Regions from separate parts of the Halobacillus amylolyticus genome, predicted to be linked through region 2. Evidence: a T-box and tRNA genes for the amino acid it is inferred to sense, from the RefSeq annotation. Region 2 holds a T-box; the other holds one or more tRNA genes.
The links. The T-box of region 2 lies ahead of tyrS (tyrosine--tRNA ligase). A T-box ahead of a tRNA ligase gene usually reads a tRNA of that ligase, here a tRNA-Tyr.
Positions count from the first base shown of each region.

Region 1: it encodes a tRNA-Tyr, which carries the amino acid that the T-box ahead of tyrS (tyrosine--tRNA ligase) is inferred to sense. The anticodon was not compared.

Region 1 is NZ_CP095075.1:2,500,707-2,516,550, forward strand. Features, by position in the region: gene glmM (phosphoglucosamine mutase) at 1-516, opposite strand, end outside; gene MUO15_RS12855 (CdaR family protein) at 565-1,530, opposite strand; gene cdaA (diadenylate cyclase CdaA) at 1,523-2,341, opposite strand; gene MUO15_RS12865 (anti-sigma factor family protein) at 2,589-3,230, opposite strand; gene sigW (RNA polymerase sigma factor SigW) at 3,245-3,808, opposite strand; gene MUO15_RS12875 (aspartyl-phosphate phosphatase Spo0E family protein) at 3,976-4,164, shown strand; gene rocF (arginase) at 4,174-5,076, opposite strand; gene MUO15_RS12885 (HAD-IIIA family hydrolase) at 5,164-5,682, opposite strand; tRNA gene MUO15_RS12890 (tRNA-Ala) at 5,908-5,983, opposite strand; tRNA gene MUO15_RS12895 (tRNA-Lys) at 6,048-6,120, opposite strand; tRNA gene MUO15_RS12900 (tRNA-Gln) at 6,186-6,260, opposite strand; tRNA gene MUO15_RS12905 (tRNA-Tyr) at 6,330-6,415, opposite strand; tRNA gene MUO15_RS12910 (tRNA-Thr) at 6,435-6,510, opposite strand; tRNA gene MUO15_RS12915 (tRNA-Val) at 6,516-6,591, opposite strand; tRNA gene MUO15_RS12920 (tRNA-Glu) at 6,608-6,682, opposite strand; tRNA gene MUO15_RS12925 (tRNA-Thr) at 6,700-6,771, opposite strand; tRNA gene MUO15_RS12930 (tRNA-Asn) at 6,775-6,849, opposite strand; rRNA gene rrf (5S ribosomal RNA) at 6,871-6,984, opposite strand; rRNA gene MUO15_RS12940 (23S ribosomal RNA) at 7,180-10,099, opposite strand; tRNA gene MUO15_RS12945 (tRNA-Ala) at 10,279-10,354, opposite strand; tRNA gene MUO15_RS12950 (tRNA-Ile) at 10,364-10,440, opposite strand; rRNA gene MUO15_RS12955 (16S ribosomal RNA) at 10,564-12,129, opposite strand; gene MUO15_RS12960 (hypothetical protein) at 12,676-12,897, opposite strand; gene pdaB (polysaccharide deacetylase family sporulation protein PdaB) at 13,020-13,775, shown strand; gene MUO15_RS12970 (KinB-signaling pathway activation protein) at 13,809-14,405, opposite strand; gene gerD (spore germination lipoprotein GerD) at 14,544-15,152, shown strand; gene MUO15_RS12980 (Mrp/NBP35 family ATP-binding protein) at 15,199-15,844, opposite strand, start outside.
Region 2 is NZ_CP095075.1:4,082,888-4,098,731, forward strand. Features, by position in the region: partial or broken gene motP (flagellar motor protein MotP) at 1-478, shown strand, start outside; gene motS (flagellar motor protein MotS) at 468-1,232, shown strand; gene MUO15_RS20545 (acetoin utilization protein AcuC) at 1,261-2,436, opposite strand; gene MUO15_RS20550 (acetoin utilization AcuB family protein) at 2,433-3,080, opposite strand; gene MUO15_RS20555 (GNAT family N-acetyltransferase) at 3,082-3,732, opposite strand; gene MUO15_RS20560 (transglycosylase domain-containing protein) at 3,851-6,922, opposite strand; T-box leader at 7,049-7,254, shown strand; gene tyrS (tyrosine--tRNA ligase) at 7,312-8,580, shown strand; gene rpsD (30S ribosomal protein S4) at 8,763-9,365, opposite strand; gene MUO15_RS20575 (sensor domain-containing diguanylate cyclase) at 9,728-11,623, shown strand; gene MUO15_RS20580 (GAF domain-containing protein) at 11,664-12,143, opposite strand; gene refZ (forespore capture DNA-binding protein RefZ) at 12,263-12,871, shown strand; gene hisJ (histidinol-phosphatase HisJ) at 12,861-13,661, opposite strand; gene ezrA (septation ring formation regulator EzrA) at 13,819-15,510, shown strand; gene MUO15_RS20600 (cysteine desulfurase family protein) at 15,802-15,844, shown strand, end outside.

The sequences.
Region 1 (15,844 bases), 1.6 Mb from region 2:
TTCAAACTCGAAATCTACGGTTTGCTTCAGATGCTGCATGTATTTCTGACCACCTTCGAAGTAGTCATTGATCTGACCAAGGTCGGCCCCTGATGGACGAGGTAATGTATCCTCTTCCCCATCGATCAGTGCTTCGATCTCCTGTTCCTGAGCATCTGTTAATTTAAACCCGTCAGGACCGAAGAATTTAATTCCATTATCCTCAACGGGGTTATGTGAAGCGGAGATCATGATACCCGCTTCAGCTTGAAGAGCTTTTGTTAAGTAAGCTACTCCAGGAGTAGAAATGACACCCAGGCGCATGACTTCTGCACCAATTGATAGAAGTCCAGCAGCAAGTGCTCCTTCAAACATTTCACCTGAAATACGTGTATCTCGTCCGATTAATATTTTCGGTCTTTGGACGTTTTTAGTCAGTACATAGCCGCCAAAACGTCCCAGTTTAAAAGCAAACTCAGGTGTAAGCTCTTTGTTTGCAACACCACGGACTCCATCTGTTCCAAAATATTTACCCATAACAGCAACCTCTCTTTCCTAATCCCCTATTATTCGTTCTCCATTTATCTATTGCGCTTGTTGGTCTACAATTATTTCAACTTCTATTTTTTTAGGATCAACACTATTGACTCCCTCTGGCAACGGAATTTCAATTTCCGCTGTCTGATCCCCAGAAATCTCTGTCACATCGACTGGTATGTCACTTAAGGTATCTATCTGAGCAAGCACATCCTTAGGACCACTGATCACCACTTCCTCCGTCTCTGTCGTGATAGAATCAATAATAACCCCTTCAGGTGCTCCTCCTTGTGGTGTAACTGAAACCGGTACCGTCTTCTTTGGTTTGGTAAGAGGGACGGTTACCTCAACCGTTGATGGATCTAACAAGACATTCAGCTCATTCCCTTGTGCATCATAGACTTTCACGGGTGCTTCCACATCTTCAATTGTACCCTCAGCTGATCCGACATCAATAATCGTTTGGACAAGAGCAACACGGTCAATCACGCTTGCTGACCCTGTGATGGTGACCTGTTCTGGATCAACCTTGGCTTCCCCTATCACATATTCATTTTCAATCTCATTCTCATTAATATAGTCCACGTTCACCCCAACATCCTTGCTGTCTTTCTCCTCGATTGTCACTTCGACTTCTTTGGGGTCAATATTGACAGTTAGATTGCTCGTTATCCCTGTGTGTTGAAGAGATACTTCGTGTGTACCGGGTCCTAAATCAGTTAAATCAGCATATACCGTGAAGCTCTGTTGCCTGACGACAGGGGTTATGGCACTGTTCGAACCCTCAACAGTGACCACAACGTTCTGAGGCAATCCACTTACAACATATTGCTCGCTATCAAAACGAACTTCAATGGGAACGTTATTCATAATTTCCATCTCGGAAGAACCTTCACCTAACCATTGATCTTCTGAATCCATACTGTCATCAATATTAATAGAAACCCATAAGAGCACGGCTAAGAGCAATGAGATAATTCGAATGAACCACCGATTCCTAAATAAATTATCCATTCTTTTTCCCCCTCCAGTTCCATGATTTTGAGGCAGGGGTTTTGGATCCAAAGTCAAGCTCATTTCTCAGAATACTTTCTAGCGTTTCTTGATTCAAGTCTCTGTGTAGCTCACCACTTTTTGTACAGGAAATCGCTCCGGTTTCCTCTGATACGACAATCGTAAGGGCATCCGTCACTTCACTGATTCCCATTGCCGCCCTATGTCTCGTGCCTAGTTCTTTTGAAATAAACGGGCTTTCAGATAAAGGTAAATAGCAGGCAGCCGCCACAATTTCATTATCTTTAAGTATCACTGCCCCATCATGGAGCGGAGTGTTTGGTATAAATATGTTTGTTAAAAGTTCGTTCGACAAGTGCCCGCCGACAGCAATTCCCGTTTCAACGTAATCACCCATCCCTGTTTCACGTTCAATCGTAATTAAAGCACCAATACGCCGCTTCGCCATATAATTGCACGACTTAATAATCGATTGAATCGACTTTTCCTTATCTTCCTCTTCTGCGGACGTCCGGCTAAAGAAACTGCCGCGCCCTAGTTGTTCAAGAGCTCTCCTTAGTTCGGGCTGAAACAAAATAATAATACCAAGAAAACCCCAAGTCATTGCTTGTGACATCAGCCACCTTAGTGTGGTCAGTCCAGTTAAGTTACTCAATAACCATATACCGAGTATCACGAAGATCCCTTTCAACAGCTGAACGGCCTTCGTTCCTTGGATAAGCATGATTAATTTATATACAACAAACCAGACAAGGGCGATATCAATTGCTATTAATAGATAATCTAATACATCATTTCCCCCATCAAGCATGCCTACACTTCCTTTTATAAAAAATTGCCATAGCCTATGTTATTATATCATACTTTTACTTTTGAAAATATTATAAGACTGGTTGACATAGGAAATTCCGTTAAAATACGGGTAGTGGAAGCCTAACTAAGATCCGCTGGTCACGCTACGACTAAGCCCGAGGCGATGTACCAACACTAAACTACCTCCCCCATACGGTGGACCAGAAAAACCACTATGAGCCATTCATAGTGGTCACTGTCATTGCTTATTCAAAAGAAAAAAGATCTGTTGTGAACTTTTTCATATGATACCACATCCACTCAAACACTTGGTTAACCTCATGTATCTCCCCGCTGACATACGCCTGATATTTCTTCCCGTTCGTAATATCACCAATACCGGTATCCGTTACGATATCACCGTTAATTAATGTGATATCGCCGTTAATTTTACCATCGACTTTGAGATCGCCATTGCGAACGACTAAATCACCATCGACAGTCACTCCATCAGGCACGATAACCGTATTATTTCGAATCACTAAATCATCTTGCTTAGATACGGTAACTTGATGGTCCTGATTCCAGGCGGAGAAGATGCCACTAAACATTAATATAAAAAATACAGCAGCCGCTGTAATCATTGGATGCCTTTGTAACCAGCGTACGTAATTCCTTCTCTTTTTCTCTTTAGGAAGGCTGGACATCACACTGGCAGTGAAATTTGAAGGTGCCGTTACAGGTCCGGCATTTTTCACCAATGTAATCGAACGTTTCAGCTCATGGAAATGGTTCTGACAGGATGGGCAAGCTTGTAAGTGATCACGCAGTCGTCTCTCTTCTTCTTTAACTAAGTCACCATCCAAATATTTATGCATAAGCGCCACAGCTTCTTTATTGCAATTCAATTCCCTCAACTCCTTTACACATGTCGAAGCCTCTTACGCAAGGCTTCCCTGCCCCGGTGAACTCTTGTCTTAACCGTCCCTACAGGAATGTCCAGAATCTCCGCAATCTCCTGAAGCGCCAGTTCATCTAAATATCTTAATACAATGACACTACGGTACTTAGGGGGCAGGGCCAGAATCTCACGGTGAATGTAGCTTTGTAACTCTAAACTCTCCACCTCTTCCTCTGGCGACGCTTGATCAATCGCCAATTGAGAATACATATCTAATCCATCCGTTCCTCTCACCTCAGCATCGAGATAATAGTCAGGCTTCTTTTTCCTAATTCGATCGATCGTTAAGTTAGTTGCGATACGATATAACCAGGTAGAAAATTTTCGCCGCTCATCAAACGTATGAATATTCGTATATGCTCGAATAAAGGCCTCTTGAGCAAGGTCTTCTGCTTCATATGCATTCCCAATCATCCGATAACAAATATAGTAAACTTTATTTTGATAAAAGGATACTATATCCTCGAAAGCTGATTGGTCACCTTTCCTTACTGCTTTAATCTTTTGTCTAATCATCGTTTCCATTTACTATACCTCCGCCATTTGCGGTTGTTTTTCTAATACGAATGACAATACCTAAAGGTTTCAAAAGTTTGATAAAAATTTTCCTTTAACTAATAATATGTTTATTATATATTAAAAAGGGTAGTAGAAAAAATAAATGAAAGTTTTTTCCAAAGGAGGCGGGGAGAATGGGATACGAAGTCAAATTACTTGAAGAAATCGAAGCTTGTAGAAAGGAGATGAGTAGACTGGCCTGTGAAAATTCACTAACCTCTGAAAGTGTTATACGGATTAGTGTAAAGCTTGATTGCTTATTAAATGAGTTTGAGAACATAAAACAAAAGCAACTCACCCCACAAGAGGTAAGCTGCTCCTAATTCCTCAAATTACTTTAAACTCTCTCCAAATAATGACCCCATTAAGCCTACTGCCATATTTGCAGTTTTATTTTTCTCATCCAGAATTGGATTCACCTCTACAAACTCTGCGGATGTGATCATTTCGGATTGGTACAACATCTCCATAGCCAAGTGGCTCTCCCGATAACTTAATCCACCCATTACCGGTGTACCTACACCTGGTGCTTCATCAGGGTCCAACCCATCTAAATCCAAGCTCAAATGAACACCATCTGTATGGTCCTTTAAGTAAGCGATAGATTCTTGAACGACCTGTGTCATCCCCATACGATCTACTTCATGCATGCTATATACTTTAATGCCTTTTTCCTTAATCAGTACTCTTTCTCCCTCATCTAGAGAGCGAGCGCCAATAATCACAATATTTTCAGGTTTAATTTTTGGCTCATAATCAAGAATACCTGTTAGCTTTTCATGACCAATACCAAGGCTGACCGCTAACGGCATCCCGTGAATATTGCCTGATGGTGAGCTGTCACCCGTATTTAAATCTCCGTGAGCATCATACCAAATCACACCTAAATTATCATAATGTTTCGAGAGGCCAGCTAATGTACCCATTGCGATACTATGATCACCGCCTAGGACGAGTGGAAAATTCCCCTTTTCCACTACTTCATCCACAGCAACAGCTAAACGATGGCTGCCCTCTGTAATTTCATTTAAATTACGAAGGTTGTCTAACTTATTATCGTCCTTTTTACTTGGAAGTGGAATATCGATATTGCCTAAATCCTCAATCGTGTACTTTAAATTCTCCAGACGCTCAACGACTCCAGCATAGCGGATGGCGCTCGGCCCCATATCGACGCCCCTGCGCATTTGGCCTAGATCCATCGGTACGCCAATAATTGAAAGTTGTTTATTCATAATAAGTTTCCTCCTTTATTCCTTACTTTAATTGTAGATGGTTTCATATGAATGACTCAACTGAACATCTTTCTGCATATATATACGTTATTTGCCCAGTGTAAGCCAGTCTAATGCATGAATAATATCTTCAGCAATGAAGTTAATGGTCGGACGCTTATCTAATTGCTTCCACTCTTTAAGAGATTCCTTACCCGATCCTGTTTGCACGAGGATACTCATACATCCAGCTTGCCAAGCAGCCATCATATCCTTCAAACGATCGCCAATTACAAAACATTCGCTCGGAAGTAACCCATGATCACGACAAGCCAGCTCAATCATACCTATCATTGGTTTCCGGCAATTGCATTGATCAACCGGGAGGTGCGGGCAGACATATACTCCATCCAGGCCAAACCCATACAACTCTTCACGGAAGCTTTCCATTGTGGCCAGCCCCTTAGCGATGCCAGGCTGATTTGTGAAAGAAAAAAGTTTGATACCTTCCACTTGCACTATCTGTAGTTTCTCCTGCACCCCTGGATATAAACTAAAATCCCCTGGATATTCGATTTGGTCTGAACCGCCGAGGGTACCATCACGATCTAAAAAAATAGCTTTCATTTATGCTTCCTCCCTTGTTAAAGCTATCACACATATGATGAACCATCACAATTATGATATTTTACTCTGGTGTGTGCATAACTTTCAGAAAGTACACGGTTACGTGTAAGATCAGAATCATTCCATATTAAATTGGTTATTTGATAAAGCTAAAGCAGGCTGGGCACTACTGTTGAAAAAAAAAGCTGACATCTATTATGACGTCAGCTTCTAAATTATATGTATTGGTGGAGCCTAGCGGGATCGAACCGCTGACCTCCTGCGTGCAAAGCAGGCGCTCTCCCAGCTGAGCTAAGGCCCCAATGTTATATATAAAAATAAATGTTAAAAAAACGGACGTTGCAAAAAGCAATATCCGTTTTTGATGAGCCATGGAGGGCTCGAACCTCCGACCCTCTGATTAAAAGTCAGATGCTCTACCAGCTGAGCTAATGGCTCTAGTAAAAAGAGCTTTTTGATTTTCTACAAATAAAAAAAGCCTTACTCGCTATTAAAAAATAAAATGGCTGGGCCAGCTGGATTCGAACCAGCGCATGACGGTACCAAAAACCGTTGCCTTACCGCTTGGCTATGGCCCAACATTATATAATCTAGTATGTACCAGTTCACATATCTTATACCTATAAATACTCAATAAAAAAGTAAAATGGTGGAGGGAGCAGGACTCGAACCTGCGAACCCGATGGGAGCGGATTTACAGTCCGCCGCGTTTGGCCAACTTCGCTATCCCTCCACATAATAATGGACGTTTATGGTGCCGGCCAGAGGACTTGAACCCCCAACCTACTGATTACAAATCAGTTGCTCTACCAGTTGAGCTAGGCCGGCAAAAATGGTGGAGGATGCAGGGCTCGAACCTGCGACCCCTTGCTTGTAAGGCAAGTGCTCTCCCAGCTGAGCTAATCCTCCCATTCGAAATTTAAAATGGTGACCCGTACGGGATTCGAACCCGTGATACCGCCGTGAAAGGGCGGTGTCTTAACCACTTGACCAACGGGCCATAAAATACTTCTTCAGAGCTTCCAGCCGGACTTGAACCGGCGACCCCTTCCTTACCATGGAAGTGCTCTACCACTGAGCTATGGAAGCAAGTGGCTCCACCGGTAGGATTCGAACCTACGACCGATCGGTTAACAGCCGATTGCTCTACCACTGAGCTACGGTGGAATAATATGATTTTAAAACTTGACGTGGCCGCGTCCTACTCTCACGGGGATCGACCCGACTACCATCGGCGCTGAAGAGCTTAACTGCTGTGTTCGGCATGGGAACAGGTGTGACCTCTTCGCTCTCGCCACCACATCATAGGTTATGAGGTGAACCCTCAAAACTGGATAAGACATCCAAGACCAACATCATATTCTAACGTTTGACAATCTAGCTCCGACTCCCAAGTCCTCATGTTCTAAGCGATCTCTCTTCAAGGCTGAAAAACCAAAGCCTTTACGTGAGCTCACTTAGCCCAGCGGACGTAAACGGTCGTCTCCGCTTTTTAATATAGATAAGCCATCGATTGATTAGTATCCGTCAGCTTCACGTGTCACCACGCTTCGACCTCGGACCTATCGACCTCATCGTCTCTGAGGAATCTTACTTACTTGGCGTAAGGGGAAATCTCATCTCAAGGGGGCTTCATGCTTAGATGCTTTCAGCACTTATCCCGTCCACACGTAGCTACCCAGCGATGCTCCTGGCGGAACAACTGGTACACCAGCGGTGTGTCCATCCCGGTCCTCTCGTACTAAGGACAGCTCCTTTCAGATTTCCAACGCCCACGACGGATAGGGACCGAACTGTCTCACGACGTTCTGAACCCAGCTCGCGTACCGCTTTAATGGGCGAACAGCCCAACCCTTGGGACCGACTACAGCCCCAGGATGCGATGAGCCGACATCGAGGTGCCAAACCTCCCCGTCGATGTGGACTCTTGGGGAGATAAGCCTGTTATCCCCGGGGTAGCTTTTATCCGTTGAGCGACGGCCCTTCCATACGGTGCCGCCGGATCACTAAGCCCGACTTTCGTCCCTGCTCGACTTGTAGGTCTCGCAGTCAAGCTCCCTTGTGCCTTTACACTCTGCGAATGATTTCCAACCATTCTGAGGGAACCTTTGGGCGCCTCCGTTACTCTTTAGGAGGCGACCGCCCCAGTCAAACTGCCCACCTGACACTGTCTCCGAACCGGATCACGGTCCTGGGTTAGAATGTCCGTACAGCCAGGGTGGTATCCCACCAGCGCCTCCACCGAAGCTAGCGCTCCGGGTTCTCAGGCTCCCACCTATCCTGTACAAGCTGTACCAACATTCAATATCAGGCTACAGTAAAGCTCCACGGGGTCTTTCCGTCCTGTCGCGGGTAATGCGCATCTTCACGCATAGTATAATTTCACCGGGTCTCTCGTTGAGACAGTGCCCAAGTCGTTGCACCTTTCGTGCGGGTCGGAACTTACCCGACAAGGAATTTCGCTACCTTAGGACCGTTATAGTTACGGCCGCCGTTTACTGGGGCTTCGGTTCAACGCTTCGCGCAGAGCGCTAACGCATCCCCTTAACCTTCCAGCACCGGGCAGGTGTCAGCCCCTATACTTCGCCTTACGGCTTCGCAGAGACCTGTGTTTTTGGTAAACAGTCGCTTGGGCCTTTTCACTGCGGCTCCTCGGCAGAGGAGCACCCCTTCTCCCGAAGTTACGGGGTCATTTTGCCGAGTTCCTTAACGAGAGTTCTCCCGCTCACCTTAGGATTCTCTCCTCGCCTACCTGTGTTGGTTTGCGGTACGGGCGCCTCTTTCCTCACTAGAGGATTTTCTTGGCAGTGTGAAATCAGGAGCTTCGGTACTTAAATTCCCTCCCCATCACAGCTTGACGTTGCCGAGCGGATTTGCCTGTCTCGACCGTCTTACTGCTTGGACGCACACATCCAGTGGTGCGCTCTCCTTATCCTCCTGCGTCCCCCCGTCGTTCAAACGGAAAGGAGGCGGTACAGGAATATCAACCTGTTGGCCATCGCCTACGCCTTTCGGCCTCGGCTTAGGTCCCGACTAACCCTGAGAGGACGAGCCTTCCTCAGGAAACCTTGGGCTTTCGGTGAAAGAGATTCTCACTCTTTTTTCGCTACTCATACCGGCATTCTCACTTCTAAGCGCTCCACCAGTCCTTACGGTCTGACTTCGCAGCCCTTAGAACGCTCTCCTACCACTGATCCGTTCGGATCAATCCGCAGCTTCGGTGGTGTGTTTAGCCCCGGTATATTTTCGGCGCAGAGTCACTCGACCAGTGAGCTATTACGCACTCTTTCAATGATGGCTGCTTCTAAGCCAACATCCTGGTTGTCTAAGCAACTCCACATCCTTTTCCACTTAACACACACTTTGGGACCTTAGCTGGCGGTCTGGGCTGTTTCCCTTTCGACCATGAACCTTATCACCCATGGTCTGACTCCCAGAACAAAGTCGTTGGCATTCGGAGTTTGACTGAATTCGGTAACCCGGTAGGGGCCCCTCGTCCAATCAGTGCTCTACCTCCAAGACTTTCTATTCTGAGGCTAGCCCTAAAGCTATTTCGGAGAGAACCAGCTATCTCCGTGTTCGATTGGCATTTCACCCCTACCCACACCTCATCCCCGCAATTTTCAACTTGCGTGGGTTCGGGCCTCCAGTCAGTGTTACCTGACCTTCACCCTGGACATGGGTAGATCACACGGTTTCGGGTCTACGACCGCCTACTGCTTCGCCCTATTCAGACTCGCTTTCGCTGCGGCTCCGCTGCTTTAGCTTAACCTTGCAGACGGTCGTAACTCGCCGGTTCATTCTACAAAAGGCACGCCGTCACCCATCAATGGGCTCCGACTACTTGTAGGCACACGGTTTCAGGATCTTTTTCACTCCCCTTCCGGGGTGCTTTTCACCTTTCCCTCACGGTACTGGTTCACTATCGGTTACTAGGGAGTATTTAGCCTTGGGAGATGGTCCTCCCGGATTCCGACGGAATTCCTCGTGTTCCGCCGTACTCAGGATCCACTCCGGAGAAAAGAAGATGTCGACTACAGGGCTCTTACCTGCTCCGGCTGATCGTTCCAGATCGATTCATCTATCCTCTTTTTTTGTAACTCCAAAGGAGTGTCCTACAACCCCAGAAAGCAAGCTTTCTGGTTTGGGCTGATTCCGTTTCGCTCGCCGCTACTTGGGAAATCGCGTTTGCTTTCTCTTCCTCCGGGTAATGAGATGTTTCAGTTCCCCGGGTCTGCCTTCCCTTACCTATGTATTCAGTAAAGGATCCTGCTCCATTACGAGCAGGGGGTTTCCCCATTCGGAAATCTTCGGTGCATAGCCTACTTACGGCTTCCCAAAGCATATCGGTGTTAGTCCCGTCCTTCATCGGCTCCTAGTACCAAGGCATCCACCGTGCGCCCTTATTCACTTAACTATTATCGTCGTGAAAAGACGTTAAAAAATTGATGTTTGATGTCTTGTCATTCCGTGTCGTCCTCTATCAGAAGAAGATCGCCACGTTCTGATTAATCTTATCCAGTTTTCAAGGTTCATCCCGTTTATAGGGTTACTTATAAAACACAATAGTATCTTTGTGTTTTAAAGGTTTATATATGGTGGAGCCTAGCGGGATCGAACCGCTGACCTCCTGCGTGCAAAGCAGGCGCTCTCCCAGCTGAGCTAAGGCCCCGTTGAAGAATGGTGGGCCTGAGTGGACTCGAACCACCGACCTCACGCTTATCAGGCGTGCGCTCTAACCAGCTGAGCTACAGGCCCATTCATCAAGATCATATTCCTTTGATCTCTCAAAACTGAACAACCAACCATGTACGCCTTCCGTATGCGGCAGCTTCCCGGTGTTCTCGTAAGAGAAAGGGGTTGCCTTGCATAGTTCCTTAGAAAGGAGGTGATCCAGCCGCACCTTCCGATACGGCTACCTTGTTACGACTTCACCCCAATCATTGGCCCCACCTTCGGCGGCTGGCTCCAAAAAGGTTACCCCACCGACTTCGGGTGTTGCCAACTCTCGTGGTGTGACGGGCGGTGTGTACAAGGCCCGGGAACGTATTCACCGCGGCATGCTGATCCGCGATTACTAGCGATTCCGGCTTCATGCAGGCGAGTTGCAGCCTGCAATCCGAACTGAGAATGGTTTTATGGGATTTGCTACACCTCGCGGCTTCGCTGCCCTTTGTACCATCCATTGTAGCACGTGTGTAGCCCAGGTCATAAGGGGCATGATGATTTGACGTCATCCCCGCCTTCCTCCGGTTTGTCACCGGCAGTCACCTTAGAGTGCCCAACTTAATGCTGGCAACTAAGATTAGGGGTTGCGCTCGTTGCGGGACTTAACCCAACATCTCACGACACGAGCTGACGACAACCATGCACCACCTGTCACTTGGTCCCCGAAGGGAAGACCCTATCTCTAGGGCGGTCCAAGGATGTCAAGACCTGGTAAGGTTCTTCGCGTTGCTTCGAATTAAACCACATGCTCCACCGCTTGTGCGGGCCCCCGTCAATTCCTTTGAGTTTCAGCCTTGCGGCCGTACTCCCCAGGCGGAGTGCTTAATGCGTTAACTTCAGCACTAAGGGGTGGAAGCCCCCTAACACCTAGCACTCATCGTTTACGGCGTGGACTACCAGGGTATCTAATCCTGTTTGCTACCCACGCTTTCGCACCTCAGCGTCAGAGACAGACCAGAGAGTCGCCTTCGCCACTGGTGTTCCTCCACATATCTACGCATTTCACCGCTACACGTGGAATTCCACTCTCCTCTTCTGTCCTCAAGTTCCCCAGTTTCCAATGACCCTCCACGGTTGAGCCGTGGGCTTTCACATCAGACTTAAGGAACCGCCTGCGCGCGCTTTACGCCCAATAATTCCGGACAACGCTTGCCCCTACGTATTACCGCGGCTGCTGGCACGTAGTTAGCCGGGGCTTCCTCGTTAGGTACCGTCAAGGTACCGCCCTGTTCGAACGGTACTTGTTCTTCCCTAACAACAGAACTTTACGATCCGAAGACCTTCATCGTTCACGCGGCGTTGCTCCGTCAGACTTTCGTCCATTGCGGAAGATTCCCTACTGCTGCCTCCCGTAGGAGTCTGGGCCGTGTCTCAGTCCCAGTGTGGCCGATCACCCTCTCAGGTCGGCTACGCATCGTTGCCTTGGTGAGCCGTTACCTCACCAACTAGCTAATGCGCCGCGGGCCCATCTGTAAGTGATAGCGAGAAGCCATCTTTTACCTTCCCCTCATGCGAGAGAAAGGATTACCCGGCATTAGCCCCGGTTTCCCGGAGTTATTCCGATCTTACAGACAGGTTGCCCACGTGTTACTCACCCGTCCGCCGCTCATTCCACAAGCGTCACCCCCGAAGGGGATCTGCTTGCTTCCTGCGCTCGACTTGCATGTATTAGGCACGCCGCCAGCGTTCGTCCTGAGCCAGGATCAAACTCTCCATAAAAGTTGAGAATGACTTGCTCATTTGCACACCGAATGTGCTTGTTTGAATTCTCTCTATATAATAGATAGAATATGTTGACGTACTGGTTGGTTCGTTCAGTTTTCAAAGATCAAAATGTTTTGTTTGTCGTTTTAGCGACAAGAACTAATTTACCATGTCTGCGTTATAAAGTCAATAACTTTCTCAATAAAATTATTTCCTTTTGAAAGACAATATTGCGTGTGCTGTCTTTCCCGACAACGTTTAATAATATAGCATAGAATGAAAAGGTAGTGCAATAACTTTTGATAAATTTCTTGTTTTTTCTTTGAACTCCTTCCAAAAATGCTTAAGTAGAAAGGTAAACCATTTATAAAATTCGAAAGGAATTTCCGAGTTTTATCCTAGAAAAAAGCATCTTTAAGTGGCTAGCATCAGCTACAGTAGTGGAAATAACCCAGCATCCTTTAGATAATTACGAGGCCAAACCACTTCAACAGCTGTCTTTCCCTTCGTCTTTAAATAATTCAATGAATCAATGGACTATCCCTTTAAATCCCAACTATATCAGTTCTGCTTTTTCTTCTTCGGCATATATTGCAAGCATTCCTCCTGGCTTGCAAACCTCCTAAATAACTGGAACAAAACCTCATATCTGTTTCCCATAGCACTTTTTATCTCAGGATCAATCCGGTGGTCACCAAGATCGAAGATAATTTCTTCCATTTCCCTTTTTAATAAGTACTCCATCTCTTCCTGTTCCTGGTCGTTAATTATTACACCATACATTGCACAGTCTCCTCTCATACATGACTCCTTTTATTTTTACCCTGTTTTAAGGATTTATAGCATAGTTTGTCCAATTTTTTCATAGGTATGGAACATATAGAGGGAAAAGGAGCTGCTTTAACGTGAGTTTTTATACATGGCGAATGGAGAAAGTAAAGCGTTATGGAGTCGTCATATTCCTAGCATTATTTTGTGCCATATTAATGTGGATTGGTCAAATGGGCCAGCTACCTGTTTTTTCGAATGATGGGGAGCCAAAAGCTTTATCACAGGGAAGTGAGGAACAGCCGTATATCGCGTTGACGTTCAATATTAGCTGGGGAAATGAAAAGGTGAATGATATTTTGGACAAACTTGAGACTCATCAGACAAAAGCTACCTTCTTTCTAAGCGGCAGTTGGGCCGAGCGGCATCAGGATATTGTCGAGGCTATCCACGAAGATAAGCATGAAATAGCCATGACGGGATACGAATATGAAAGCTATACAGAGATGGAACCTGAAGAAATAAGAAGGGATATTCAAAAAGCGAAGGAAGTCTTTGAAAAACTTGGCTTTGAAGATATAAATTATATAAGACCCCCTCACGGCCATTTGAACGAAGAAATATTAGCAGCAATTGAACAAGAAGGACTTGAAACTGTTCAATGGAGTCTAAACCCTCGAGATTGGGAAAATCCAGGAACTAACACTATTATCGATCAAATTATGGGAACAGGATCAAAAGGGGATATTATTTTGCTTCATGCTTCTGATTCTGTCAAACAGACGGCTAAAGCACTCGAAGTGATCATCCCAGGGCTTAAACAAAAAGGTCTTGAATTTGTTACCATTACAGAATTAGTCAGTGGCGGGAAAGCTAAGATCACTCAGGAATAATAAAAGCGGCCCAAACTCTGGGCCGCTTTTTTTCTATGCTGATTTATTACTGGATGTTATTCGATGTAACAGCAGGAGCTGGTAAGCATTGCAAGCGATTAACGGAATGATCATCAGCCATACGTAGTCGCTCCCACCTGCACGTAGAGCTGGGACCCATTCAACTGTTGTGACAACGACCATAAAAAACAAGGCAGGGACAAATGCCTTTGAATTGGTTTCTTTCGATTTCACTCTAGCCACTGCAAGCGAAATGGCGAGCAAACCTATGGCGGTCCATAGGAAAGGCCAAACTGCCGCTCCTTCCGCTGCACGATAGCGGAAATAGACAAGGTCAAAAAGCGTAAAGGCAACCAAAAATAATTGAATGGATGGCCACATTCTGCGGAAAACACCCAGGCCAAACTGATTAACCGTTAAGTAAGCGAAAAAACCCATTTGGCTGATGACACTGAATATTAGCCCAAAACCAAGGAAAAATAACAATACTCCAACGAGTTCAAATAACTGAAATGGCTGTAAAACTCTGGTGTATGATTCTGATTTAAGTATAAAACTGGTCAGCAATGTTAAAACGCCGCCGATTAACAGCGTTGTCAAAAACATTCTCACCCATTTTCGACTAGTCACGTTGTTTCCCCCTAAATTGCATTAAATTACCCTCTCGTATTTTATCATGAAGCTTATGATTTTTCTTCAAGCTCGCATATTTTTTTAGCTGAATGCAAATAATAAAGCAAGGAGAATAAAGGAAAGGGGACATAAGTTATGTCCATATTACGCTTTATATGTCCCGTTATACTCGTTGTTTTCTTAGCCGCTTGTGGAGGCAGTCCTCAAGCCAGCGGGGAAGCGGATTACGAAACCACTAAAAAAATGATGGTTGATATATTAAAAACAGATGACGGTAAGAAGGCGATGACTGAAGTTCTTAAAGATGAAAAAATGCAGCAGTCAATGGCATTGGACTCCGAAGTCGTCAAGCAAGCCGTAAGTGAAACCCTTCTTTCGGAAAAAGGTAAAGAATTTTGGGGTCAACTTTTTACAGACCCGAAATTTGTTCAAGAATTCAGCAAAGTAATTGAAGAGGAACAAAAGAAATTAATGAAAGGCTTAATGAAGGACCCTGAATATCAGAAGTCACTCATTGAACTTTATCAAAACCCCGAAATGATGGAACAAATGCTCGAAGTAATGAAAGGCCAAAAATTCCGAGCCCATTTAGAAAAAACGATTCAGGAAACTTTGAACAGTCCGGTTTTCCAGGCGAAAATGACTGAAACGCTACTTCAAGCCGCAGAGCAAATGAAGAGCGGTGAAAAACCCGGTCAAGGTGGACAAGGGAAGTCAGGTGGCGGTTCAGGTTCAGGCGAATAGGCAGAAAAAAGCACGCCGCCTTTTAAAAAAGGCGGCGTGCTTTTATTTAGTACTTATCAATAACCTTTGCAGCCATGTTCCGATACACGACACCAATTGGATGATCGGTTTGGTAGACAGATGGTGCAAATACTTCTTCTTCCTCAAATGGTTGCTGCAAAGGAATGTGACCTAAAATATCTGTTTTCAGCTCATCGGCAAGCTTAGCTCCGCCGCCGCGGCCAAAGACAAACTCCTTATTACCTGTCTCTTTACTCTCAAAGTAAGCCATATTCTCTACAACGCCCAAGATTTCATGCTCTGTTTTTATAGCCATTTGGCCCGCTCGAGCCGCTACGAATGCCGCTGTAGGGTGTGGTGTTGTAACGATGATTTCCTTTGAAGAAGGTAGCATAGCATGGACATCTAGAGCCATATCACCAGTTCCAGGTGGCAAGTCAAGAAGAAGGTAGTCTAGATCCCCCCACTCCACTTCTTTGAAAAAGCTTGTCAGCATTTTGCCAAGCATAGGCCCACGCCAAATAATAGGGGAGTTATCCTCCACAAAGAAACCCATAGATACGATTTTCACACCAAAACGCTCAACGGGAATGATTTTTTCACCACGAACGACAGGGCGCTCTTCGACTCCCATCATATCTGGAACACTGAACCCGTAAATATCTGCGTCAATAATTCCGACCTTTTTGCCA
Region 2 (15,844 bases):
TCCTTGCTGTAGACGGTGTGGAGCCGGAAGTTATTAACGACATTATGACTGCAGAGATTGTTGCTGTTGAAGAACGACATCAAAGGGGAAGAACAATTATTGAAAAAGCGGGGAGTATGCCCCAGCGTGGGGAATGATTGGCACATTAATTGGGCTTGTTCTAATGCTGCAGACATTAAGCAGCCCTGAAACTTTGGGCCCGAAAATGGCCGTTGCCCTTTTGACCACTCTTTATGGTACACTGCTTTCCAATCTTGTCTTTATTCCTATGGCTGGGAAGCTTGCGAATAAAACAGAACAGGAAATTTTCATAAAGCAATTGATTATTGAAGGTGTCATAGGTGTTCAATCAGGTCAAAACCCTAGAATTCTTGAGGAGAAATTAAGTGCTTTTCTATCAGAAGAAGATAAAAGGGTATCTGAAGCACCTGTAGATTCAGAGGGAAGCGGATTACAGGGTACAGCAAATGAAGTTTAGACAACGAAAAAAGGTAGAGAATAAAGGTTCCCCAAGGTGGATGACAACATATGCGGACATGATCACACTTATTCTTGTGTTTTTTATCCTATTGTTTTCGATGTCGCAAATCAATTTAGTCAAATTTGATTCTATTGCTGAATCGTTTCGCAATAGAATGGTCTTTGATTTTCAACCCTCTCCTGTCGAAAGTAACTATCCTGCAGAGCATGCAAAAATGCAAGAAAATGGTGAAATGAATAATGAATTTGAAGAGCCTGTTGATAAACCTCAGAATATGGCTGAACCATCCGACTTGGATGAGCTTTTTAAAGAGGTAAATCAATATCTTGAAACCAATCAGCTTCAGAACACCATTTCAGCCATGAGAACTGATCTTGGCGTAGTGCTGGTCTTACAGGAACAATTGTTATTTGAGACTGGTGAAGCGGCAATCCTCGAATCTGGTAAACCTTTTCTTAGTAAAGTAGGGACATTGCTTACTAATATACCAAACTATGTGAAGGTGGAAGGACATACGGATAATCGGCCCATTTCCACCTTTAAATATCCTTCAAATTGGGAACTCTCAGGAGCACGTGCAAGCAGTGTGATTCGGTACTTAACTTCAACAATAGAAGGACTTGGGCAAAGCCGTTTTAGTGCTGTGGCTTATGCTGATACTCGTCCTATTGTATCAAATAATTCACCAGAGAATTGGAGTAAAAACCGTAGAGTTGAAATTGTGATTATTGATCCTAAATCCCCCTCATAAAAAGGAGACCTGGGAAAAGGTCTCCTTTTTATGAAGATGAATTATACTTTTTTTGATTATAAATAAACTGCATGGATTTTTCTAATACTTTTAGATTTTTTTCAGTAATCTCTTGTTTTCTAGGTATGTCTTGATAGGAACCTTCAGGGTCATTCCAATTCGTTGGAAGTCTAACTGGTGACTTAGGCTGCCAGTAGTTTCTCCATGATGAAGATAAAGGACCTTCAAAAGGTGTCCCTGTTGACATGATCTTCCAAACTTGTGCCCATGCTCTCGGCACAACACGCCAAATATCATAGCCGCCCCCACCGAGAGCTACCCATCTTCCTTCACAGTATTCATGAGCGAGTTGATGTGCGATCATCGGAATTCTTTCGTACAATTTCATTGTCGAACAAAGGTGTGTTAATGGATCAAGAAAGTGGGCATCTGCCCCATTTTGGGTAATAATGATATCTGGTTTAAAGTACTCGACAATTTGCCTGAAAGCGTATTCATATAGGTGTATAAATGATTCATCTTCAGTAAAAGCATCGATAGGCAAGTTAAAGGAATATCCATATCCTTCCTTCAGGCCTCTTTCATTCACATTACCTGTCCCCGGAAATAAGTAACGTCCGGTTTCATGAATGGAGAAGGTACATACATTCGGGTCGTCATAAAAAGCCCATTGGACCCCGTCGCCATGGTGAGCATCCGTATCCACATATAAAACCTTGTAATCAGTATGCTCACGAATGTATTTAATTCCTACAGCTCCGTCATTATAAATACAAAATCCGGACGCTTTCCGTTCGAAGCCATGATGAAGCCCACCACCTAAATTCAATGAATGTTTTACTTTTCCTTGTAAAACAGAATCAATGGCGGCGAGTGTGCTTCCAACAAGTAGTGAAGAGGCTTCATGCATCCCCGTAAACATCGGAGTGTCTTCTGTCCCGATTCCATATTCAAGACCTTCACTTTCCGTAAGCAACCCTTCACCGCCACGCTTGACTGCATCAATGTATTTAGGATTATGCACAAGTCTTAACTCTTGATCAGTAGCCAAACGAGGAGGAGTAATATCATCGCTTGTAAGGGCCTGTTCTTTTTCAAGTAAATCTTTCGTCAAAATCACGCGTTGTTGATTAAACGGATGATCATCTCGGAAGCGATAACGTGTAAAATCATCTGAAAATACAAAGCTTGAATGACAGATCATGGTGACATCCCCGGTAAATGAGGCCATAGAACTTCATATCCCTCTGCTTTTAAATCTTCTATTGTAGGGAGAGGGTTCATGGTTTGAATTCGTATGACAATAATCTTGTAGTCTGAATCTGGTTTATAAGGATAGATTAAAACAGAGCTAATATTCAATTTACGTTTTCCGAAAACTTGCGTGACTTGGGGGAGAATCCCAGGTCTATTAATGACCTTCACTTCAATTTGTGAGCTTTGTACATTTGTTCCGGTAAGCTGGATTAGTGTATAAAGCATGTCTTTTTCTGTAATGATGCCGACAAGTTCATCATTTCTAGTAACAGGTACACAGGCAATTTCTTGCTCGTAAAAGATCCCGGCCACTTCCTCAACAAAATCCAGAGGGTGGACGGTAGTAACAGGTGTTGTCATAATCGACTCAATAGGATTTTTAAGCTGTCCTGGTTGTTCAGGAGCATCAAATATTGAAGGACTAGCATCCCGTACATCTCGATCAGAAACAATTCCAACCACACAGTTTTGTTGATCCACTATTGGAATATGACGAATGTGATGTTCATTTAACAGTTTTAATGCCGTTTCGATCCCATCGTTAGGCGATAGTGTGATGACGTCTTTATTCATTATCTCTTCAACTAACATGTTATTCGCCCCTTGCTTTTCGGTATTGATGACGGGTGAGAAACCGTAGATGATCGAACTGATCTATAGAGGAGGCAGGAACGTTTTCACCGATTCTCACCATTAAACAGTTTGCCGGATGGGAAATGATTTCGGGGTCATCTGTTGGGGAGGGGGTTAATCCGCCGGCAAACATCATTTTTTCCATCACTTTTCGATAATCCCATATCGAAAGACGTGTTCCTTTAAGATCCCAATGCCAATAATACTCATTAGAGATAATGATATAGTTCTCCATATATCCATCCATCATTGAAATCTGGAGCAGACGTGACCCTACACGGAAGCCGCGAAACTGTGGGATCACTTCAATTGCACCAAGCTCAATAAGATCTTCCATGTTGCCTTCAGACCATCGTTCTAAAGGGTCTGGGTGAAGATACGTAACGTAACCGATGATATTATCTTTATGTCTAGCGACAACAATCCTTCCTTCCTCAAAGTCAGCAATACTTTGTAATGCTTCAAATTGTTTGACTGGAGGACGAAACGCATGCAATCCTTCATCAAATGTATATTTAGCCAGTTGTTCGGATGACAGAGGCCCCTCGATGATAAGAGGTCCAAATTGTGTATCAAAAGTTTCAGAGTGATAGGTCTTTGTATGTCTCATTACATCACCACCTAGTGTGAAAATTCTGTATCTACTCACATTATACATGAATGTTTGTTATTTTAAATGTTCAAAGATAAGAAAACTCCAGCCCCTAAAAAGAGGCTGGAGTTAGTGATTACTGTTCGTCGGCATTTGGTTCTGAATCATCATTGTTCACGTTGTCTTGATTACCTGTGTTACCTGCATTACCTTCATTTGGTTGTTCAGTTTCAGTATTAGAACTTTCCTCACTACCGGCTTGGGTTTCGTTATCATCAGCCGAGCTAGCTTCTGGAGATGCCTCAGGGTTTTCTGGGTCTGCTGACTCAGAGGACCCTGAGACGGGTTCTTCGGTTTCTGCTTCGGAATCTGAGGATGGCTCTGACTCCTCTTCAGGTTTAGGTTTAGGATCTTCCTCTGGTTCTGGCTTCGGTTCTGGGTCAGCTTTACCGGGTTTACCAACTTTTACAGTTGATGAATTACCAGACGATTGGCCGAAGTAGTCTACAGCTCGTACGGCATAGATCCCATCACCGCCAGAGAAGTTAAAGGAAGTTTCCGTCGTATTTCCTATTAATGTAAATGATCCACCAGGCTCAGATGCCTTATACACTCTATAACCAACGACATCGTTACTAGAAGAGGCAGACCAGGATATCACTGATGAGTTTGCTGAAACTGATCCGGGAGCTGCGGGGCTGTTCCCATCATTTTCGATCGATGATGTGGATAACGATCCGGATGAAGGGAGAGCAACATTGTTCCATGCCCCTCTGTTTGGAATTAAATAGTTCAAAGTTGATTGCGAGTCATAATTGTTTTCTTTGATAAATTCAGGACTTAGTGTTACACCGCCGCCATCAATGATGAATTCATTCGGTGTATTTGCTCCAGCAGTAACTAAATTACTCTTCACTCTAACAAACTCACCGCTAATCAGACTATCATCAACTTTTGTAGGAGCGTATTCCGCAATATAGAGGTCGCTTTGCGCGAGCCCTACGGATGAACATAAATCAGAGGCTAGTAAACCAGAAGTAGCACAGTAGGAACGTGAAACAATTCCTTCTGGACGCTGGAAACCACTGTCTGGAACCATGAGCTCTGGTCGGATTTCCGATACGGCATTAACTACATCAGCCCACAGTGCTGTATTTCTTCCACTATAATTTGAAACACCTCGTAAACTTGCTTCTTCATCATACCCCATCCACATGCTTACTGTAACGTTAGGGTTAGTAGCGACAAACCATGTATCTTTATACTTTTGTGATGTACCTGTCTTGCCAGCCCAGTCGACACCAGGGTACGTAAGCTGTCCTTTTAATCCGGCTGCCGTTCCATATTCTAATACATCGCGCAGCATATCGATTGTGAGATATGCGGCTTGCGGACTAAACACTTCAGTTGTTTCTGATTCATGCTGATAAAAAGTTTCGCCATCTTGTGTCTCAATTTTTTCGATCATATACGCATCGACGAAATTCCCCATATTACCAAATGTGGCATAGGCATTGGTGTTTTCTTCATTGGTCACAAGAGCTGTGCCAAGGGCTAAAGAAGCGTTAGTATAATCATCTTCACCGAATGTTGTGAAGCCCATTTTCTCTAAATAATTTTTAGCTGGATTTTCATCAATGATTCGCATATATCCTTTAACAGCAGGGACGTTATAAGACTTCGCTAACGCGTAACGCGCTGATACAAGTCCATGATATCCTCCACCGTAGTTCCCTACGTTATCGCTAGTGCCCCTGTATTGATAAGGAACGTCTGCAAATACGGAGCCGGGATGAATACGTCCCATGTCGATCCCTGGCCCATAAACGGCCAACGGTTTCATTGTACTTCCGTTAGAACGAAGTGACTGTGTAGCGTGGTTTAGCTGTTGGGTTTCAAAGTCACGACCTGCAATAAAGCCCTTAATTTTACCTGTAGAATTTTCAATAACGGTACTTCCTACTTGTGCAGGAATCACTGTTTGGACGGGTTCCCCTGTTTCAGAGTCCGGTACTGTTACAGTCTTATTCCGAGGGTATCGGTTGTAATTGTTCTTCACTTCCTTAAGAGCGTCAAAAATCTCTTGATCTATCGTTGTATGAATCTTGAATCCGCCAGTACTTAAACGACGCTCTGCTAGCACATTATACTCTTCCGCCAGTGCTTCATCGTTCGCCACATCTTCCATTGTGTGACCATTCTCTTTAGCCAATTGCTCGACAATTATATCTTTTGCGCGTCTATGAATCTCATTTGTTAAGAATGGATACTTCTCTAGTGAAGTACTAGTTGGTTCTGCTAGATTTTCTGCTAGATTGAAGTCCAGTGCCTTCTCATATTGTTCTTTCGTAATGTATTCAGCTTCATACATCCTTTCAAGAACTTCCTTCATTCTGTTCATTCCAGGTTGAAGGGCATCGGTGCTTTTTGGTTCACCATTATTTTTAAATGGTGTATAAGCAAACGGGCTTTGGGGAAGTCCCGCGATAAAAGCGGCTTGAGGAATAGATAATTCCTTTGCACTCACGCCGAATATACCCTCGGCTGCAGTTTGAACACCTGCTATGTTTTGACCGTTCGCATTTCGGCCAAAGGGAACAATGTTTAAGTATGCTTCTAAGATTTCTTCTTTTTCAAAAAAGCGTTCTACTCTTAATGCGATTAACATTTCCTTTGCTTTACGCTCAAATGACACTTCATTTGTAAGGATTTGGTTTTTAACAAGCTGCTGTGTTAACGTACTACCACCGGTTTTAACGGCAGCATTGGTTACTTCTTGCATGACGGCTCGCATAACGGCTTTAGGTACGACACCGTTATGTGTGTTGAAATAAGCATCTTCTGTGGCGATAACGGCATGCCGCAGGTGTTTACTCATTTGGTCAAGCGTCACTTCTTCTCTGTATAGATCTGACTGTATTTTTCCTAAGAAATTTTCATCATCAAAATAAATTTCAGATGTTTCCTCGTAGTTATAAATACTTTCTCGCATTTCGGCTTCACTTCTCATAGGCTCGTCCTTAACGAGTGATGCGAAGTAACCGGCTCCGACTCCGCCAGCGAAAAATAGTCCAACTACACCAAGAATGATGAAAAATAATATGATATTCCAGGTCACATCATAACCTATGCGGGTACTTTTTTGAATTACTCCTTTTTCCCAAAGAGACTTAAGAGATTTAAAATCAAATTTTTTATTCTTCCCCATATATAAAAACCCTCCTAAATTCCAAACTATATTATAACACATCCGCTATTTAAGAGACATAACTCAACAGCAATTTATCATTGCCTTTTTGCACAGGTTATGATAATAATGGAATACAGTTAAAATATTCGTGTGATGAATGGCTGAAGTAAAAAGTAGATCACTAATCCAGAGAGCTGACGGTTGCTGGGAGTCAGCATACATTTACTTTTGAATTACGGTCGGGAGCAATCTTCTGGCAAGACCAGAAGACGGTTGAATAAACCGTTATCAGTGAGAGTGGCATGTCATGTGCAACAAGGGTGGTACCGCGAAAAGACCTCGTCCCTTTTTTGGGGAAGAGGTCTTTTTTTGTTTTAAAAATTCGGCAAACTAAGGAGTGTTCAGGATTGGATATCTTAACAGATTTAGAAAAGCGTGGTTTAATTAATCAAATTACTGACGAAGAAGGATTAAGAAAGCATTTAAATGAAAAGCAAGTGACACTGTACTGTGGGTTTGATCCGACCGGGGACAGTCTACACATCGGTCATCTAGTACCAGCGTTATTGTTGAAACGATTCCAGGAGGCTGGACATCGTCCAATCGCACTTGTCGGTGGCGGTACGGGGATGATAGGAGATCCAAGCGGGCGGTCTACGGAGCGACAGCTTAATTCGGCTGAAGTGGTGCTTGGATACAGTGAAAAACTTAGCAATCAACTAGCTAAGCTGCTTAATTTTGATGAAGGTGAAAATGCTGCTGTCGCTAGAAACAATCATGAGTGGCTATCGCAAATGACAGTCATTGATTTCTTGCGGGATACTGGAAAACACTTCGGCATAAATTACATGCTGGCTAAAGATTCTGTGGAGTCCCGGATCGAAAGCGGCATAAGTTTTACAGAATTCAGCTATATGATTTTACAAGCGCTCGATTTCCAACAGTTAAATGCGAAAGAAAGTTGTACCCTGCAAATTGGGGGCAGTGATCAGTGGGGCAATATTACCGCCGGTCTTGAATACATTCGTAGGTCAGCAGCTGGAGAGAAAGAAGTCGAAGCTTACGGGTTAACAATGCCGTTAATTACAAAAGCGGATGGTTCAAAATTTGGGAAAACTGCTGGCGGAGCGATTTGGCTAGATCCTGAGAAAACAACACCGTACGAGTTTTACCAGTTTTGGATTAATGCGGATGACCGTGATGTTATTCAATTCTTGAAGTACTTCACATTCTTGAGTCACGAAGATATTGCTGAACTTGAGAAGGAAGTGGAGGCCCAGCCAGAAAAACGGATGGCTCAACGACGTCTGGCTGAAGAAATGACTCGCCTTATCCATGACGAGGAGGCATTAAAACAAGCTGAACGAATTAGTGAAGCTTTATTTAGCGGAGATATTAAGGCTCTTTCAGGAAATGAGATAGAACAGGGCTTTAAAGATGTACCCGCCTATCATTCTGAAGAAAAACAACCAGCATTAATTGAACTATTGGTTACAGCTGGCATTTCTTCATCCAAACGCCAGGCGCGGGAAGATATTAATAATGGAGCGATCTATATAAATGGAGATAGAAATCAGGATTTAAAGCATATAATTAATGAAACGGATCGTATTGAAGATCAATTTACAATCATCCGCAGAGGTAAGAAGAAATACTTTTTAATTCGATATGTTTAAAAACAAAAGAGTCTCTTTCTGAGGCTCTTTTTGTCTTTAAGGATGAAGAGGAATTTCTAGCTTATAACCATTTCCTTCCACCTCAGGTCATCCAAATTTTGAATGACCTGAGGTGGGAATAATTTCCAATACCTTTCAAAATAAAAACCACCCTAGTTAAGGGTGGTTTCTTAAAGGAGCTATTAACGAGAGTAGAACTCAACGATAAGAGCTTCGTTAATCTCAGCTGGAAGTTCAGAACGCTCAGGGTAACGAGAGTAAGTACCTTCTTGCTTGTCAGCATCGAACGTAAGATACTCTGGTACGAAGTTGTTCACTTCAACAGCTTCCTGTACGATATCTAGGTTTTGTGATTTCTCACGAAGACCAATCACTTGACCTGGTGCTACGCGGTAAGATGGAATATCTACGCGTCCGCCATCAACAGTCACATGACCGTGGTTAACTAGCTGACGAGCTTGTGGGCGCGTACGAGCTAGACCAAGACGGTAAACAAGGTTGTCTAAACGAGATTCAAGAAGAATCATGAAGTTCTCACCGTGAATCCCTTTCATGTTCCCGCCTTCTTCGAACATGCGACGGAATTGACGCTCAGTTAGGCCATACATGAAACGAAGCTTCTGCTTCTCTTGAAGCTGAAGTCCATATTCAGACTGTTTTCTACGTTGATTTGGACCATGCTGTCCAGGTGCGTAAGGACGTTTGTCTAGTTCCTTACCAGTTCCACTTAAAGAAATGCCATAACGACGTGATTTTTTCCAGGTTGATCCTGTATAACGTGCCATTGGTATTTCCCCCTCTTTATTTTATTTTGCATAAAATAAAAACAGTGTGTGTTCCTCATAACGCTGCACATTTTGTTTTCATGCACCATCGCTCCAGCAGCAGAGAGTTACGCGATGCACCTCATAAGGCGAGGAACAAAATGAAATCAGGCGCCGGATTCACATAGGCTGCCGTTTATTTTACACAAAGGCTATTATAATTTTTTTTTATGTATAAGTCAAGGTATGTTTTTATAAGGGACCTTTAGCTATGTTATTTTCATAAAAATGTTTAATTTTAACACTTACTTTAACAAAAAAGGTATAAAGTAATGGTATAATAGGCTTAAACATATGTGCTGTAAGGTGGGAGTGAAATAATAATGAAACTGCAGGGGAAGGAAACAAATGGAGTACCATCCATTCAATCACGTTTATTAAATTTGTATTTCATGAGGACGGCTTTATCTTTTCAAAACTTTGTTACTGAATTAACAAATGAAATTCAAAACTTTTTGCAGGCAGATTTTGCTGCTTTCTACCTTTTAGATGAAGGGGAAGGAGATTATTGTCTAGTTTCAACCACTAGTGAAAATCACAAGTTTCCGGAACGAATAAATACCACCGAAACAGGCGATCCGTGCCGCCTCCTTAGCAGTCATTATGTAATAGCACGTTATAAGGCTCGTCCACTTGTATTACCATTAGGACCTAAAACAAGAAGGCTAGGCTATATTATGCTTCAACAGAGTCCATATACTAGAAGGAGCAGGGGCGAGCTTATAACCATAGCTTCTGAGGTCACTAAGTACTTAGTTAAAGCTGAGAGCTATTATACGGCTCATGATGAGAAGAAAAAATACGAGCTTTTATATAATATTACATCAAAGATACATTCCTCGATAGATATGGACGGTGTACTTAAAGAAGTTATTTCGACTCTAAGAAAAGTACACCCTGAGTACCACTATTACTTATCGTTATCACAGAACCACAACGCAAGTCATGACTTACCTGTGAGAGAGTTGTCTTATGAAGGCGGTAATTCAAATAGAGCAAGCACAAGGGCTTATCTGACAGGTGAGTGGCAAGTTGAAGTGCGTACAAAAGAGAAACAATCTTATTTGTATGCACCTCTTAAGGGTAAACAAGGAGTGTATGGAGTGCTGCAAATTGTTGCACCAAGTTACCTGTTTTTCGCGAAGAAAGATATTGAATTGTTCGTTCAGATTGCAAATACAGCTGGTAACGCGTTAGAAAATGCTAGATTATATCAGCATTCAAGAGAGCTAGTTAATGATTTGCAGCTAATTAACGAAACCGCCCATAAACTCAGTTCAAATATGCGTCTAACAGAGAAAATTACTTATATGACATCACAGATTAGTGATTTTTGTAAGGCGGACGAAGTAGGTTTTCTTTCCTTTCATCAGCAACAATCAAATAAGTATTCGGTCTTAAAAGGCAGTACGGCTTTTTTTAACAATCTTTCAGGTGAATCTCGGGACGTCATCTCGAAAATTGATCAGTTTGTTTTAGTTGAGAAAGAACCTGTTTTTATCGGTGACTTACGTACAAGGATTCATTCAGAGGTTGATTTTCCTTATAAATCGGTTATGGCCGTTCCAATGATAGATCATGAACAGTTAAACGGTCTTACAATAGTTCTTCATAGAGAACCCTACTTCTTTAGTTTCGAATCTTTTAAACTGCTTCAATCACTTGTGCATCATTCAACACTTGCTTTTGCCAATGCCATGCTAAGAGAAGAACTGGAGAAAACCGTTATCACCGACTACTTAACAAAACTTCACTCTAGAAACCATTTAGAAGAATGCGTCATCCGTCATCTGGAGTTAGACCAACAAGGGAGTTTCTTTTTATTTGACATTGATAACTTTAAACAAATCAATGATTCTTTTGGACACCAGACAGGAGATGAAGTCATTAAACAAGTTTCCGACGTTATGAAGCAGGAAGTCGGAATAAACGGTTTGGCTGCTAGGTGGGGAGGCGAGGAACTAGCTATTTACATGCCGGGATTTATGCATGAAGAAGCCTTATTGCTCGCAGAGTCCATTCGGGGGAGAGTTGCCCATATGACAGAACCGCTCGTCACTGTCTCTTGTGGAATTTGTTCTTGGATCGACGAAAGCAAACCATCAGCGAAGTCTCTTGTTCAACAAGCTGATAAGGCTCTTTATCGGGCAAAAAAGTCAGGGAAGAATCAGATCTGTTCAGCCCCAGTTCAGGAACATGAAAGAACCGCTCCAAAATAAAGGGCGGTTCTTTCATGTTTAAAGTATAAAGACTTCATGATTAAATATGCTTTTCTAATGTTTTAACAAAAAGGGATAGATGTTCTTCATCCGCTTCATCAAAGCGACCTATAGAGGGACTGTCTATATCTAAAACCCCATAGATTTGCCCGTCTTTGAAAATCGGAACGACGAGTTCTGATTGGCTGGCTGAATCACAGGCAATATGACCTGGGAAGGCATTCACATCATGGACTCGTTGAGAAGTACCCTCCGAGACAGCTGTTCCGCAAACCCCTTTACCAGCGGGGATACGTACACACGCTGGAAGACCTTGGAAAGGCCCTAAAACAAGTTCATTTTCCCTCCATACGTAAAAGCCTACCCAATTCACATCATCGAGAAATTGATTTAATAACGACGATGCGTTTGAGAGATTCGCTATTTCGTCAGGTTCGCCATCAAGCAGGGCATCTAGTTGTTTGATGAGCATGTGATATTGATCTTCCTTCGTTCCTTTATAATGTGTGGATTGAAACATAGTAAAGCCTCCTTAAGATTATTGTTCGACAGGATTCCTGCCGTCTTGTCGGTAATTGGTGTACGATTTTTAGAGGAAATTCATCGTTTGTAGGGAATTCCCTAGTAAGGAGGAATCCAATGATGAACCGTCAAAATTCAACAAGACAAAAGGTGTTAGATGTCGCATGCCAATTATTTTACAGTCAAGGGTTCAGCGGGACATCCGTTCGAGATATCGCCAATCGTGCAAAGGTTAACGTATCATTGATTCATTACTACTTTAAAAGTAAACAAGGGCTGTTCGAATCACTAGCTATTCATTATTTTGAACCCTACCTTGAAATAATCGAACAAGAGGTTAATACAAATGCGGAACAAAATTTAGAATCATTAGTGAAAAGAATTTTACATTATAAGCAGGAACATTATCAACTTTCTTGTTTGGTCAATCGAGAGTTAACATTAAATACAGTATTTGCCAGAGAAATGCTGGTAACCTATTTAGCTAAAGAAAACCATTTGCTCACAAAGCTTTTATTTAACAAAACGAACAAGCTTGAGATCACATATAGAGAAAAATTGTGCTTAGTCCAGCTTAAGGGGTTATTAAATGCACCGTTCGTTATGCCACTAGAATTTCAAGAGTCGCTGCACTCGGATACATCGATAGCTCATTTTATTGATGTGTACAGTTCCCTTATGATGGATCGTAAAGCGTTAAAAGCAAAACGAGTCTTTAGCGTATGAGAGAAGAATCAAGTCCATCATAGTCCTGTGTGATTGCAGAGCTGCTGTGTGCATCTGAACCGTATATAAGTGGAATTCCCTTTGCAGAAGCCTTTCTAGCAATCTTTAGTGGTGGATAGGCTTCTTTGCAATGTTCTTTGTACATCCCCGCTCCATTATAATCAAGTGTCATTGAACCTTCTTTCACATGGTCTAAAAAATCTATGGCCATCTGTTCCCATGCTACAGGCGGTTCATAAAGCTGCTGGAATTTCTTAATTAGTGTCATATGACCAATCCTGTTAGGCTTATGGACTCCTAGATCAGCTGAAATAGATTGAACTAAAACATCATAATATAACTGATACAAATTGTTCGGGCTGCCGCTTGCTGCCAGGGCTTCTCTGTATACAGATGCACTGTAATCAATACAGTACCAATCCTTCTTTATGGGTAAAAAATGAACAGATAGAATGCTGTCGTCAAGAAAGCGTCCGTATTCATCTAAAAAAAGCTTCGTTTCCTCCTCAAAGCCTGAAATATAATCAACCTCGAGCCCGACCTTAACCTCAATGTCAGATTCGTAAGTTTTCTTCACATTTCTCACATTATTTATATAAGCTTCGAGAAGCCGTGGGTTCATCCCACTATCCTTGGTTGGTACAGGATCATTAAAGGATGGGGGCAAGGGGGCGTGCTCAGTAAATGTCATAGATGTATATCCAGTTTTAATTGCTTGTTCCACGTAAGATTCAAGGGAGTCAGAAGTCCCGTGTGGACAGTAAGGCGAATGAATATGACCGTCAATCATATGTTTACTCTTCCTCTCCTTTGCATTAATTGTCAATATGTTAATAAATTTGAAATATTTTAGCCAAAATGATTATATCCATGGTATCATAAGAGATAACTAATTTTTAATAAAAACGTAAAGATCTGCGAACGTGTATTTTGTAAGGAGGCTGTTTATGAGGTACTTCATTGGGGGCATTTTAGTACTGATCGCACTGATCATCTTCGGATTGATCTGGCGAAAGAAAGTATATGATGAAGTCGACCGTTTAGAGGGATGGAAGATGGACATCATGAATCGTAATGTAACAGAAGAATTATCCCGTGTAAAAGCATTAAATCTCTCTGGTCAAACTCAGGAGCGGTTTGAAACGTGGCGTAGTCGCTGGGATGAGATTTTAACTAGAGAACTTCCCGATCTAGAAGAAGACCTGTTTGATGCTGAAGAAGCAGCTGATCGTTATCGGATGAAACGTGTAAGAAAAGTGCTGAATCACACGGAGAAAAAGCTGCAAGCTGTTGAGCAAGATATAGAAGAAATGTTTAATGAGTTAGAAGTGCTGTTAGATTCGGAGAAAAGCAGTCGCTTAGAAATTGAAGCTTTAGCTCCTGACTTAAAAGAATTGAAGAAGAAGCTCATACATAACCGGCATCAATACGGTAAGGCTGTTCGATTGTTTGAATCTAGAGCTGAAGAGCTGGAAAGTGACCTAGATAAGTATGAGGAAAAAGTTGAGCAGGGAAATTATTTGGAAGCAAATGATCTTGTTCAGTCGGTCCGCGATAAACTTGTTCTTTTATCTGAAGAAGCAGCGTCCTTCCCGGAGCATTTAAAGAAAACTCAAACCGAACTTCCTGAACAGTTATCAGAGCTGCTGGCTGGTATGCGAGATATGGACGAGGAAGGCTACCGTGTTTCACACCTTGGTTTTATACCAGAAATAGAGAATTATCAGGAACAACTGAAAAAAAGTGTGGAATCTCTGGAGAAAGGTGATCAAGAAGGCGTTCAAGCGCTGATAGAGGAAATCGATACACGAATTCAGGAAATTTATCAAACACTCGAACAAGAAGCTCTTGCTAACACATTTGTTGAGAAACAGCGTCCCTCCTTCCAGGCATCTCTTGAAGAGTTGGATACGTTGTTACAAGAGACAAACCGAGAGTTAGACGACTTACAGGTGACCTATCAAATGGAGTCTGATGATCTAGAAACCCACCGTACAATAGATCAATCCATGACACTTCTAAAGAAAAAGTACCTAAACTTTGAAAAAAAACGTGAAGATGGGGAAACTTCTTTTTCAGAGCTTCGGGTTGAGCTTGAGGAATTTAAAGAACAGCTAGGCGAGCTTAATGTTAAGCACAAGAGCTTTAACGAACGGGTGCAAACCCTTCGTAAAGATGAGCTTGAAGCTAAAAATAAGTTAGCTGAAATGGAACAGTTGATTCTTGACACTCATCGACGGTTGAAAAGAAGTAATCTACCTGGCATTCCTGTCTATTTTTTCGAGGAAATGCAAAAAGCCGGTGAAGATATTGATCATGTGTTTCAAAGCCTCGAATTACAGCCGTTGGACATGGTGGAAGTGAATGATAAGCTTGGAGCAGCAATCGAACATACACAGGCGGTTAATCAAGATGCCGAAGTTCTTATTAAAAAGGCCCATCTAGTTGAGCGTCTCATTCAATATGGAAACCGCTATCGCAGTAAGTATCCTTTATTAGCTGCAGAACTGCTTGAAGCTGAAAATGATTTCAGATCTTACCGTTACGAGGAAGCTTTAGAAAAAGCTAGTTCAGCAATAAAGGAAGTTGATCCAGATGCATTCAGCCGCATTGAAGAAGGAGAACAAGTACCTGTTTAGGAAGTTTAACAGTTGATCGTTAACGGAAGAAATGGGTAAGACTGAAGGCCTTACAAAGAAACCATAAATGGAGACGCACGTGATAATGGGAAATTGGGCTGAAGATATGAGGGAAGGTGGAAAGCTACGCATTGACACTCTCCTTCACACACAAAATCTAAATTAGATCGATTTGCATTAAGCTAGCATCTAACAAGGATGCTAGCTTTATTTATGAGTGCAAATATTTATTTCCGGAGCATGTTATGATAGTATAATGGACTGCCAACGTAGAAAAGGGGTGCCACCGAATTGATTTATTTAGATAATAGCGCGACAACGAAACCATTACCAG